Linked DNA regions of Cupriavidus metallidurans CH34. The protein of the gene in region 1 interacts with the protein of each later gene in a pairwise test. Links are inferred from orthologs where the notes say so. Each region holds a gene or a part of one and is shown on either strand. Other genes may lie near its edges. The genes, in order: ndk and RMET_RS15960.

Region 1 (6,498 bases):
GGCAGAGCACGTCGGCATCGGCCATTCCACGCAGGGTGTCGACGATGCGGGCGAGATCGACCTTGCCGTCGGCCCCGCGGCCCCACTGGATATTCCACGAAATCAGTTCCATAGCCTGCCCCCTTCGATGTCGGGCGCCGCGACTGGACTACAATCGCGCTTCTGCAAAACAATACGACAGGTCCCACTGGTGTCTCAAGCCGTGTCTTCCCAGCCCAATCCGACAAGCCACCCGGAAGCGGCATCTGCCGCTTCCGCCGCTTCCAATGATCCCGTCGTCAAGATCGACAGCCTCGACATGGAGGCGCGTGGCGTCGGCCGTCTGGAGAACGAGGACGGCACGCCAGGCAAGGTGATTTTCGTCGAGGGCGCGCTGCCCGGCGAGACGGTTGCGTATCGCAGCTATCGCCGCAAGCCTAGCTACGAACAGGCCCATCTCGTCGAGGTGAAGCAGGCCTCCGTCATGCGGGTGAAGCCGGGTTGCCAGCATTTTGGCGTGTGCGGCGGCTGCTCGATGCAGCACCTGGACTCGCGCGCGCAACTGGCAATCAAGCAGCGTGTGCTCGAAGACAATCTCTGGCACCTGTCGAAGGTGAAGCCCGACGTCGTGTTCCGCCCGATCGCGGGCCCGGATTGGGGCTATCGCTACCGCGCCCGTCTGACGGTGCGGCACGTTGTCAAGAAGGGTGGAGTACTGGTGGGCTTCCACGAGCGCAAGAGCAGCTATGTGGCGGACATGACGCACTGCGAGATCCTGCCGCCGCATGTGTCGGCAATGCTGGTGCCGCTGCGCGAATTGGTGGGCGGCCTGTCGATCCATGATCGGATGCCGCAGATCGAACTGGCCGTTGGTGCGGAGGTGACCGCACTTGTGTTGCGCGTCCTGGAGCCGCTCAACGACGCCGACAAGGACTTGCTGCGGGCCTTCGCCGATCAGCATCAGGTGCAGTTCTGGCTCCAGCCGAAGGGGCCGGACACGGTCTATCCGTTTTATCCGGCCGAGCAGGAGCTGGCCTATACACTGCCCGAGTTCGGCATCCGGATGCCGTTCAAGCCGACCGACTTCACGCAGGTCAATCACCAGATCAATCGCGTGCTGATTGGTCGCGCGCTACGTCTGCTGGATGCGAAGCCGACTGACCGCCTGCTCGACCTGTTCTGCGGCATCGGCAATTTCACGCTGCCGCTGGCGACGCAGGGTGCATCTGTCATGGGGATCGAGGGAAGCGAGGTGCTGACCACGCGTGCGCTGGCCAATGCCGAGTACAACGGGCTGGCAGCCAAGACGTCCTTCGCCTGCCGCAATCTGTTCGAGGTGACCGCCGAGGACATCGCAGCGCTGGGCCGCTTCGACCGCTGGCTGGTAGACCCGCCGCGCGAGGGTGCGCTGGCTGTCTGCAAGGCGCTTGCTGAACTGAGTCAGGCCGGTAGCGACGTGCTGCCGAAGCGTATCGTCTATGTGTCGTGCAGTCCGGCGACGCTGGCGCGTGACGCGGGCTTGCTGGTGCACGAGGCCGGCTACCGCCTGGCCGGCGCGGGCGTGGTCAATATGTTCCCGCATACGTCGCACGTGGAGTCGATCGCGGTGTTCGAGCGCGACTGAATCCACATGGCGCACCCATGAAAAAAACCGCCCGAGGGCGGCTTTTTTTCGTTGGCAGATGCAGGTCAGTCGCGGCTGCCGCCTGCGATGCCGAGCAGGGCCAGCAGGTTCACGAACACGTTGTACACGTCCAGGTAGATCGCGAGCGTGGCGGTCACGTAGTTGGTTTCGCCGCCATTCACCACGCGCTGCACGTCCACCAGGATGAACGCCGAGAAGATGCCGATGGCGATCACCGACAGCGTGATCATCAGCGCCGGCAGTTGCAGCCAGATGTTGGCCAGGCTGGCCAGGATCAGCAGGATCACGCCGACGAACAGGAACTTGGCCAAGCCGGAGAAATCACGCTTGCTCACGCTGGCAATGGTGGCCATCACGCCGAAAACCGCTGCGGTACCGCCAAAGGCGTACATGATCAGCGCGGGGCCGTTCGAGAACGACAGCGTGAAGCTGAGGATGCGTGCCAGCATCAGACCCATGAAGAAGGTGAAGGCCAGCAGCAGGACCACGCCCATGCCGCTGTTCTTGGTCTTCTCGATGGCGAACATGAAGCCGAAGGCGACCGCGAGGAACAGCACGGCCGACATCATCGGGCTGCCAGCGATCATCGCGGTGAAACCAGTGACCACGCCGATCCAGGCGCCGATCACGGTTGGAATCATCGAAATGGCCAGCAGCCAGTAAGTATTACGAAGGACCCGGTTGCGGACGGCTACATCAGTGACGCTCGCAGCACTATTGCCGAACCCATAGGTATTCAGCTTGTTGTTCATGGTGACTCCTGTCATCAGATATCAGTGAGGCGCCGGGGCAACCCGGCCAGCACAGCGCCAATGTGGCATCGCGCCCGCGGATTTGCAAGGGGGCTTTGTATGGACAATATCCCCGTTCAATAGTTGTTTTCCGAAAACGCAAACATTTGACGGGGTCCGCGCGCTTCCGTTCCCGTGATTCCTGGGCAATAAGTTACCTATAGATATCTTTTTGCTTGACGGTCTGCGGCGTTGGGCGCGCCCGGAAATGCATTGGCAGGCATGTTCGAAACCGTCATGCGGTCGTGCTAGAATTGCACGTTTAATCCATTTGTAACCCCTTCATTTTTCGGAGTTTTTCATGGCGATCGAACGCACCCTGTCGATTATCAAGCCGGATGCCGTGGCCAAGAACGTTATCGGCCAGATCTACGCCCGTTTCGAGGCCGCTGGCCTGAAAGTCGTTGCAGCCAAGATGGTTCACCTGTCGCGCGGTGAAGCCGAGCAGTTCTACGCTGTTCACAAGGCGCGCCCGTTCTTCAAGGACCTGGTGGACTTCATGGTTTCGGGCCCGGTCATGATCCAGGCTCTGGAAGGCGAAAGCGCTATCGCCAAGAACCGCGACCTGATGGGTGCCACCGACCCGAAGAAGGCTGAAAAGGGCACGATCCGCGCCGATTTTGCCGACAGCATCGACGCTAACGCCGTGCACGGTTCGGACGCTCCGGAAACGGCTGCCGTGGAAGTGGCTTTCTTCTTCCCGGGCATGAACGTTTACAGCCGCTGATTGTCTCTGACATCACGACTGAACCTGTAGTCAAGTTGGAACTGCCGTCATGAATAATCTCGTCAACCTGCTCGATCTCGACGCGGACGCGCTCACTGCCTATTGCGGCGAGCTCGGCGAGAAGCCATTCCGTGCGCGGCAGTTGCAGCGCTGGATCCACCAGTTTGGAGCCAGCCACTTCGACGCCATGACGGATCTCGCCAAATCGCTGCGCGAAAAGCTCGCGACGCGTGCCGAGATTCGCTCGCCCGCTGCCATTTCGGACCATACGTCGTCCGATGGCACGCGCAAATGGCTGCTCGATGTGGGGGCCGGCAACGCGGTGGAGACGGTGTATATCCCCGAGGACACGCGCGGCACGCTGTGTGTGTCGTCGCAGGCGGGGTGCGCCGTCAATTGCCGATTCTGTTCGACCGGCAAGCAAGGTTTTTCGCGCAATCTCTCCACCGGCGAGATTATCGGCCAGCTCTGGATGGCCGAGTTCGCGATGCGTGCCCAGCTGGGTCGCGGCCCCAAGGACGAGCGTGTCATCTCCAATGTGGTGATGATGGGCATGGGCGAGCCGCTGCTCAACTATGACGCGGTCGTGCCGGCCATGCGGCTGATGCTCGATGATAATGCGTACGGCCTGTCGCGTCGGCGCGTGACGTTGTCCACGTCCGGCGTAGTGCCGATGATGGACCGTCTGTCGAAGGACTTGCCCGTGGCGCTGGCGGTTTCGCTGCACGCCTCGAACGATGCGCTGCGCGACGTGCTCGTGCCGCTCAACCGCAAGTACCCGCTGGCGGAGCTGATGGCGGCTTGTCGCCGCTACCTGGAATTCGCTCCGCGCGACTTCATTACTTTCGAATACTGCATGCTCGATGGCGTCAACGATGGCGTCGAACATGCGCGTGAACTGCTGAAGCTTGTGGCCGACGTGCCTTGCAAGTTCAACCTGATTCCGTTCAACCCGTTCCCGGAATCGGGGCTGAAGCGCTCGAACAACGAGCAGATTCGCCGCTTCGCCCAGGTACTGATGGATGCGGGGATTGTCACGACGATCCGCAAAACACGTGGCGACGACATCGACGCCGCGTGTGGCCAGCTTGCTGGCGAAGTCATGGATCGTACCCGTCTGGCCGAGCGCGGCAAGTTCGGCAAGATCACGCCACTGGTGCCGGTGGCTGACGCCGGCGCCCCCCGGGAGGCCCGTCCTGCATGACCCGTCTGATCGTTGCTGCCCTGTTCGGGCTGATGCTGTCCGCCTGTTCGTTGCCGCCTGCACCCGCCCAGGACATCAAGACCGCTTCCGATCAGACTCCGGCCGACAAGCGCGCCAGTATCAGGCTGCGCCTGGCCACGCAGTACCTCGAGGCGCGCCAGTATTCGGTGGCGCTTGACGAGGTCAAGCAGGCCATCAATATCGATCCGACGCTGGTCGACGCCTATCACGTTCGGGCGCTGGTCTACATGGGCATGAACGAGACCGCCCTGGCCGAAGACAGTTTCCGCACCGCGCTGAGCATGCGTGACAGCGACCCGGACGTGTTGAACAACTACGGCTGGTTCCTGTGCCAGAACAACCGCTACGCAGAGGCGAAGGCCATGCTGCAGCGCGCGGTGCAGGCGCCGTCCATGAATGGCCCCGTCAAGCCGCTGACGAACTTGGGCGCCTGCGAGATGCGCAATGGCGACCTGATTTCGGCGCAGAAGAGTCTCCAGACGGCCTATGGCTACGACCGCAATGATCCGGCGTTGCTGACGAACCTCGCGCAGCTCAGTTTCCAACGCGGGGAGATGCCGCAGGCCAAGGACTACGTTGGCCGCGTCAACAGCAGCCGCTTTGCCAGCGCGCAATCCCTCTGGCTGGGTGCGCGCATCGCCCGCCGACAGGGCGATACCGAAACACAGAACGCACTCACGGCACAACTGCGCAGCCGGTTCCCCGACTCGCGCGAGTTGACCGCATACGAGAGAGGAGCTTGGGATGAGTGAACAAGAGCGCGCCGACAGCCAGGCCGCGACGACGGGTCACGTCGGCGGTGGCGCGACAGACTCCGACCGCGAGGCTGTTGCCCGCGAGATCGGGGCGAAATTGAAAGACGCTCGCGAGGCGCAGCGGCTTTCTCTGGAAGATGTCAGTGCACGACTGAAGGTGGCAGCGTCGAAGCTCGTCGCCATTGAGTCGGGCAATGTATCGAGCCTGCCCGATGTGACGTTCGCGAAGGGTGTGATGCGTGCTTACGCGCGGACGCTCCAGGTGAATATCGACGGGTTGCTGGGGCGCTATCACGCGCAGGCTCAGGCCACGCCGGTTACCGGGATTACGCAGCGTCATGAGGGCGCACTCAATCAGGCTTTCGACGATCGCAAGCGCTTCGGTTCGAAGGGTACTGGCGGTGGTGCCGGTGGGCGCTGGGTCTGGCTGGTTTGCGTGCTGGCCTTGATCGGCGTTGGCGGATATTTCGGCTTTGATCATGCCAAGGCGTGGGTCGAGGCCCGCAGCAAGGCCGCGGCCGAGGCGCCCAAACCGGCTGTTGCCGAGGAGCGGGCCCAGGAGCAGAGCAATAACGATGGCACGGTGAGCGCAGCGTTGCCGCCGGTGATGACCGGCAACGACTCGCCAGCACCGTCCGAGACTGCGTCGGCATCGGCCGCGCAGTCCGTGGCCGTCACGCCGGCCCCGGCTACCATGTCGGCGGGTTTGCCGATGGTCACGGGTGGAGAGGCTCCCGCCGAGGCGGCAAAGACGCCAGCCGCTACGCCGCCTGCCACGGTTCCCGCTGCGCAGGGCGACAGTGCGGGTGCTGTGCAGATCCGTTTCTCGGCCGATAGCTGGTATGAAGTACGAGACCGCACCGGCAAGGTCATTCTTGGCGGTACCGCCAAGGCTGGCGATACCGTGTCGGGTGGTGGCGCGGGTGGGCCCTACAAGATCATTCTCGGGAATGTGAAGGGCGTTGAGTCGCTGACGCACAATGGTGCAGCAGTGAACTTCCAGGCGTCCAACCGGAATAATGTGGCCCGCCTGACCCTGCAGTAATGCGCTGCGGGTGGCGCGGCCAGCCATGCAAGAAAAGGTGGTAATGCAATGAACCAGAACGCTTTCCAGCCCGTGATCCCGGGCCCGCTGCCGCGTCGCGTTTCGCGCCAGGCCAGTGTTGTGTGGGGCGACAACATCGTGACGATCGGCGGCGGCGCGCCAGTGCGCGTGCAGTCGATGACCAACACCGATACGGTGGATGCCATCGGCACCGCAATCCAGATCAAGGAACTGGCACGCGCCGGTTCGGAGATTGTCCGTATCACGGTGAATACGCCGGAAGCCGCCGCGGCCGTGCCGGCGATTCGCGAACAACTCGACCGTATGGGCG
Region 2 (6,767 bases), 1.2 Mb from region 1 along the record:
GAACTGCTCAACGATCCGAAGGAGATCGCCGAGCACGTGATGCTGATCGACCTGGCTCGCAACGACATCGGCCGCATCGCGGAAACGGGTTCGGTCAAGGTCACCGACAAGATGGTGATCGAGAAGTACTCGCACGTGCAGCACATTGTCAGTTCCGTGGAAGGCACGCTGCGCGACGGCATCAGCAACCTCGACGTGCTGCGCGCCACGTTCCCGGCCGGCACACTGTCCGGCGCGCCGAAGGTGCGCGCGATGGAAATCATCGATGAACTGGAACCGCGCAAGCGCGGCATCTACGGCGGCGCCGTGGGCTACCTGTCGTTCGGCGGCGAGATGGATCTGGCCATTGCCATCCGCACCGGTGTGATCAAGGACGGCAATCTCTATGTGCAGGCCGCGGCCGGCATCGTGGCGGATTCGGACCCCGAAGCCGAATGGAGGGAAACCGAAGCGAAGGCACGCGCCGTGATCCGCGCCGCCGAACAGGTCCAGGACGGTCTGGACGCCGACCTCTGAGCCCAGGAACAGGAGAAACGAACATGCTGCTGATGATCGACAACTACGACTCGTTCACCTACAACCTGGTGCAGTATTTCGGCGAACTAGGCGCCGATGTGCGGACCTTCCGCAACGACGAGATCACGATCGAGGAAATCGAAGCGCTCAAGCCCGACCACATCTGCGTGTCGCCGGGGCCGTGCAGCCCGCACGAGGCCGGCATCTCGGTGCCCGTGCTGCAACACTTCGCGGGCAAGATTCCGCTGCTGGGCGTGTGCCTGGGCCATCAGGCCATTGGCGAGGCGTTCGGCGGCAAGGTGATCCGCGCCAAGCAGGTGATGCACGGCAAGGTCAGCACGATCGAGACCACGCAGGAAGGCGTCTTCGCCGGGCTGCCCAAACACTTCGACGTGACGCGCTATCATTCGCTGGCTATCGAGCGCGAAACGCTGCCCGATTGCCTGGCTGTCACCGCCTGGACGCCGGACGGCGAGATCATGGGTGTGCGCCACAAGACGCTGGCCGTCGAGGGTGTGCAGTTCCATCCGGAATCGATCCTGTCCGAACACGGCCATGCGCTGCTGGCCAACTTCATCAAGGCGCCACGATGAGGCGCACCGATTTCTCCGCTTTCGCCGCACACTCTGCCCAAGAATCCGCCATGTCCATCACGCCGCAGGAAGCACTGACGCGCTGCATCGAGCACCGCGAGATCTTTCATGACGAAATGCTGCACCTGATGCGGCAGATCATGCAGGGGCAGATTTCCCCCGTGATGGCGGCGGCCATCCTGACCGGCCTGCGCGTCAAGAAAGAGACGATCGGCGAGATCTCGGCGGCGGCACAGGTGATGCGCGAGTTCGCCAATCACGTGACCGTCAAGGACCGCGAGAACTTCGTGGATATCGTCGGCACCGGCGGCGACGGTTCGCACACGTTCAACATTTCCACCGCGTCGATGTTCGTCGCCGCTGCCGCTGGCGCGAAGATCGCCAAGCATGGCAACCGTGGCGTGTCGTCGAAGTCCGGCAGTGCCGACGTGCTCGAGGCGCTGGGCGTGAACATCATGCTGACGCCGGAGCAGGTAGGCGAGTGCATCGAGCAGACCGGCATCGGCTTCATGTTCGCCCCGACCCATCATCCGGCCATGAAGAACGTGGCGCCGATCCGCAAGGAAATGGGCGTGCGCACCATCTTCAACATTCTCGGCCCCCTGACCAATCCTGCCGATGCGCCGAACATCCTGATGGGCGTGTTCCATCCGGACCTGGTCGGCATCCAGGTGCGCGTGATGCAGCGCCTGGGCGCGCAACACGCGATCGTGGTCTACGGCAAGGACGGCATGGACGAGGTGTCGCTCGGCGCGGCAACCCTGGTGGGCGAACTCAAGGACGGCGAAGTGCGCGAGTACGAGATCCATCCTGAAGACTTCGGCCTGTCGATGATCTCGAACCGCGGGCTGAAGGTGGCAGACGCCGTCGAGTCGAAGGAAATGCTGCTGGAGGCGCTGAGCGATGTGCCCGGCACCCCGCGCGAAATCGTGTCGCTGAACGCCGGCACCGCGCTCTACGCGGCCAATGTGGCCAGTTCGATCGAGGATGGTATCCGCCGCGCGCGCGAAGCCATCGCCAGTGGCGCCGCTCGCGAGAAGCTCGACCAGTTCGTGCGCGCCACCCAGCAATTCAAGTGAGCCCCCATGTCAGCCAAGTCCGACATCCTGGAAAAGATCCTGGCCGTGAAGGCCGATGAGGTGGCAGCCGCGCGCAAGAAGCGCGACCTGCCGAGCCTGCGTGCCGAGGCCGAGAGCCTGCGTCACGAAACCGGCATGGCCCCGCGTGGCTTCGAGCGCGCACTGCGCGACAAGATCGCGGCCGGCAACGCCGGCGTGATCGCCGAGGTCAAGAAAGCCTCGCCGTCGAAGGGCGTGCTGCGCGAGAACTTCGTGCCGGAGGCCATCGCCGAAAGCTACGCCGCCCATGGCGCGGCGTGCCTGTCCGTGCTGACCGACGTGAATTTCTTCCAGGGTCATGCCGAGTACCTGAAGCGCGCGCGTGGCGCCTGCCCGCTGCCGGCGCTGCGCAAGGACTTCATGGTCGATATGTACCAGGTCTACGAAGCCCGCACCTGGGGCGCCGACTGCATCCTGCTGATCGTCTCCGCGCTCGACCACGGCCTGATGGCCGAGCTGGAAGCGTGCGCGCACGAACTCGGCATGGATGTGCTCGTGGAAGTCCACGGCGGCGAGGAACTCGATAGTGCGCTGCGACTGAAGACGCCGCTGCTGGGCGTGAACAACCGCAACCTGCGCACCTTCGAGGTCTCGCTGGACAACACGCTGGACCTGCTGCCGCGCATGCCGGCCGACCGGCTCGTGGTAACCGAATCGGGCATCCTCGGGCCCGACGACGTCAAGCGGATGCGCGACGCCGACGTCCACGCCTTCCTGGTCGGCGAAGCGTTCATGCGCGCGCCGGAGCCGGGCGTGGAACTGGCCCGCCTGTTCTCGTGATTCCCAGATGGGCATCGAGATCGAACTGAAACTGGCCGTGCCCGACGCCGCGCTTGCCGCGGTGGCGGCCTGGCTCGACGCCAACGGGCAGCCACGTGGCGAGTTGACGTTGCTGAACGTCTACCTCGACACCCCCACCCGGGATCTGGCGCAGGCCCGCGCGGCACTGCGCCTGCGCAGGAAGGGCGAGCAGTGGCTGCAAACGCTGAAGACCGCTGGCCACAGCGCCGCCGGCCTGGCTGCCCGCCACGAATGGGAAACGCCAGTCGCGGGCGAGGCCATCGACTTGTCGTGCTTCCCCGACGATGCCCGCGCCGTGCTGACGCCGCTGGCAGACCGGCTCGCTCCGGTATTCCGGACCGACTTCGCCCGCCGCACCTGGATCGTCGAACAGGATGGCGAGCGCATCGAGGCCGCGCTCGACACCGGCGCGATCAGCGCCCCCGGCACGTCGCGGACCGAGCGTATCCAGGAACTCGAACTGGAATGGCTGCCGCGCGATGGGGCTGACGAACGCCATGTCGAAGCCGCATTGCGCGCGTTCGCCCTGCGCCTCGCCCACATCGCCCCGTTGACCCCTTCGGACCTCAGCAAGGCCGCGCGCGGCTACCGTCTCACCACCCCATCTTGATGCAAGCCGACCTGTTTGCGCCCGACACGCCGGAAACTTCCAGCGCCGCACCCCAGACCGTCAGCCTGCAGGAGCAGGCCAATGCCCTGCCCGCCGCTTGGCGAACCTTGCTCGCGCCATGCCTGGGCAAGGCCGAATGGTCGTCGCTGTGCGCGTTCGTCGACGAAGAACGCGCGGCGGGCAAGCCGGTGTTTCCACACGCGGTATTCCATGCCCTGCACCTGACGCCGCCAGACGCGGTCAAGGTCGTGATCCTTGGTCAGGACCCGTACCACGGCACCGGCGTCGTGGATGGACTGGAGATCCCGCAGGCACACGGGCTGGCCTTCTCCGTACCCGAGGGCGTCAAGGTGCCACCAAGCCTGCGCAACATCTTCAAGGAGATCGGCGCGGAATACGGCGTGGCGCCGACGCGTGCGTCGGGCAATCTGGAAGGCTGGGCACGTCAGGGCGTGCTGCTGCTGAACACGGTACTGACGGTCGAGCAGGGACAGGCCGCCAGTCATGCGAAGCGCGGCTGGGAAGCTGTGACCGACTGCGTGATCCACGCGCTGGCGGCATCGCGGCCGAACCTGGTGTTCCTGCTCTGGGGCAGCCACGCGCAGGCCAAGCGCGCCTTGCTCGAAGGCCAGACGCATTGCGTGCTGGAAGCGCCGCATCCGTCGCCGCTGTCAGCGCACCGGGGATTCCTGGGCTGCGGCCATTTCCGTCAGGCCAACGACTGGCTCGAGCGCCACGGCCGTGACGGTATCGACTGGCAGGCGACCTGACCGATCGGGCCGACCGGGCCGACGAGCGGGCCGACATGCAGGCCGCCGCTCAAGCGATTACTCAGGCCGTGGGCAGCCAGTCGAATCGATCGAACAGCTGCGGCGCCGCCTGAGCCACTTCCACCTTCGACACCTGCGCTGCGGGCGGCCCCGCTTCCATCCACACGCGTAGCGCCTCCAGGCGCTCGCGCGGCCCGCTGGCCAGCACCTCCACCCTGCCATCGACACGGTTGCGCACCCACCCGCCCAGACCGAGCGATGTCGCCCGGTCCGCACATGCGGCACGATACCCCACACCCTGCACACGGCCGTGGGCGAACAATTGCCAGGTTTCCGTCGTGGTTGTCATGATTTGCTTCCATACTGAGGGGCGCTATCAAAATGAAGCGAAGCGATTCTGGCCGGACGCATGGCCGCAGACAGTACAAGTAGTACGGCAAGGCCACGCAACGACGCCGGAATCATTTTGATAGCGTCTCTAGGTACACTACCTGGCCCGCTTGGGCGTTAGGTCATCAGCATACGATGCCTTTGCCCTCTCCCCCAGCCCCTCTCCCGCCTGCGAGAAAGGGGCGCGAACCGACAGCGTTGGAATTGCGCGGTGTTGGCCGCCCTCCCCGCCTGCGGGCGAGGGATCGATGGAGGGGGTGCGGCGGTTCCGAAACGAAGGGCCGTGCCCATGCCACCAACGCAAGATAACCAACCCGCACCCGGCTACGTCGGTCCCCTGCTGACCGCGCCCCCAAACCGGTTCGACTTCGCACTGCTGCCGATCATCCTCGCGGTCATCGTCATCGTGGCCTTTGCGGCCAAGCAGATGGTCGTGCCGTACCAGCCTGGCGATGCGCTGTCCGTACAACTGGACGTCGCCAGCCTGCCCTACTATCTGATGCGCACCAGCATCCGGATGCTGGCGGCGCTGGCGGCATCGCTGCTGTTCTCGTTCGCCTTCGCAGCCATCGCGTCGCGCAATCGCACCGCCGAGAAAGTGATGGTGCCGGCGCTGGACATCCTGCAGTCGATCCCGGTGCTCGGTTTCCTGTCGATCACGGTCACCGGCTTCATCGCCCTGTTCCCCGGCAGCCTGGTCGGCGTGGAATGCGCGGCGATCTTCGCGATCTTCACGTCGCAGGCCTGGAACATGGCCTTCAGCCTGTATCAGTCGTTCCGCACCATCCCCGGCGATCTCATCGAAGCCGCGGCAATGTTCCGGCTTTCGCCCTGGCAGCGTTTCTGGCGGCTCGAAGTGCCGTACGCCATGCCCGGCCTGCTGTGGAACATGATGATGTCGATGTCCGGCGGCTGGTTTTTCGTGGTCGCTTCGGAAGCCATTTCAGTATCCGGCCATGACATCCGCCTGCCCGGCATCGGCTCGTACATCGCGCTGGCGATCCAGCAGCAGAACCTGCCAGCAATCGGCTGGGCCATCGTGGCGATGCTGGTCGGCATCCTGATCTACGACCAGTTCCTGTTCCGCCCGCTGGTGGCCTGGGCCGACCGCTTCCGCTTCGAAACGCTGGCGCAGGACACCATGCCCCAGTCCTGGCTGCTCGACCTGCTGCGCCGTTCCGCATGGGTCCATGCGCTGCTCAAGTGGACCGCCAGCCTCGGCGGACGCACGCTGGCGTGGAGCGCCCGCCACCGCAACATGGTGGTGCTGCCCGCCGCGCCGGCCCGCTGGAGCCCCTGGCTCGAACGCCTGCGCGATACGGTGATCATCGTCATCGCGCTGGCGGCGCTCTATCGCGTGGTGCACTTCGTGCACAGCGAGGTGGGCTGGGGCGAGGCCGCGCACGTGCTGTGGCTTGGCGTGCTGACGATGACGCGCGTGATCGTGCTGATCGCGCTGGCGGCGCTGATCTGGGTGCCGATCGGCATCCGCATCGGCCTGAACCCGTCCGTGGCGCGCATCGCCCAGCCGATCGCGCAGTTCATGGCCGCCTTTCCGGCCAACCTGATGTTCCCGCTGGCCGTGATGGCAATCGTCAGGTTCGGGCTCAATCCGGAGATCTGGCTCAGCCCGCTGATGATCTTCGGCACCCAGTGGTACATCCTGTTCAATGTGGTGGCCGGGGCTTCCGGCATTCCCACCGAACTGCGGCTGGCCGCGCGCAACTTCGGGCTCAAGGGCTGGCTGATGTGGCGCCGCTTCCTGATTCCCGCCGTGTTCCCGAGCCTGTTGACCGGATTGGTCACGGCCGCAGGCGGGTCCTGGAATGCGAGTATCGTCTCGGAATACGTGACCTGGGGCGATCGCACGCTCGTAGCCACCGGCCTGGGCAGCTACATCGCCGAAATGACCGCGCGGGGCGACTTCCCACGCATCGCACTCGGCATCGGCGTGATGGCGCTGTTCGTG

The links.
Region 2: the proteins of ndk (region 1) and RMET_RS15960 interact in binary tests that used the Escherichia coli proteins (3 or more experiments, as listed by UniProt). The link is inferred for Cupriavidus metallidurans CH34 from one-to-one orthologs.

The regions. Positions count from the first base shown.
Region 1 is NC_007973.1:2,288,680-2,295,177, reverse strand. What follows is about bases 1,719-4,429. They hold ndk (nucleoside-diphosphate kinase), read left to right. Parts: upstream 1,719-2,716; coding sequence 2,717-3,142; downstream 3,143-4,429. Other genes in these bases: pilW (type IV pilus biogenesis/stability protein PilW), read left to right, coding at 4,343-4,429; rlmN (23S rRNA (adenine(2503)-C(2))-methyltransferase RlmN), read left to right, coding at 3,192-4,346; RMET_RS10570 (Bax inhibitor-1/YccA family protein), read right to left, coding at 1,719-2,376. In the rest of the region: RMET_RS10580 (endonuclease/exonuclease/phosphatase family protein), read right to left, coding at 1-112; 23S rRNA (uracil(1939)-C(5))-methyltransferase RlmD, read left to right, coding at 128-1,603; more of RMET_RS10570, read right to left, coding at 1,669-1,718; more of pilW, read left to right, coding at 4,430-5,119; RMET_RS10550 (RodZ domain-containing protein), read left to right, coding at 5,112-6,167; ispG (flavodoxin-dependent (E)-4-hydroxy-3-methylbut-2-enyl-diphosphate synthase), read left to right, coding at 6,216-6,498. UniProt on the Escherichia coli protein: Major role in the synthesis of nucleoside triphosphates other than ATP. The ATP gamma phosphate is transferred to the NDP beta phosphate via a ping-pong mechanism, using a phosphorylated active-site intermediate.
Region 2 is NC_007973.1:3,451,583-3,458,349, forward strand. Bases 2,543-5,522 are described here. They hold RMET_RS15960 (uracil-DNA glycosylase), read left to right. Parts: upstream 2,543-3,637; coding sequence 3,638-4,408; downstream 4,409-5,522. Other genes in these bases: trpC (indole-3-glycerol phosphate synthase TrpC), read left to right, coding at 2,543-3,007; RMET_RS15955 (CYTH domain-containing protein), read left to right, coding at 3,015-3,638; RMET_RS15965 (acylphosphatase), read right to left, coding at 4,470-4,757; RMET_RS15970 (ABC transporter permease), read left to right, coding at 5,088-5,522. In the rest of the region: trpE (anthranilate synthase component I), read left to right, coding at 1-516; RMET_RS15940 (aminodeoxychorismate/anthranilate synthase component II), read left to right, coding at 540-1,109; trpD (anthranilate phosphoribosyltransferase), read left to right, coding at 1,160-2,188; more of trpC, read left to right, coding at 2,195-2,542; more of RMET_RS15970, read left to right, coding at 5,523-6,767. UniProt on the Escherichia coli protein: Excises uracil residues from the DNA which can arise as a result of misincorporation of dUMP residues by DNA polymerase or due to deamination of cytosine.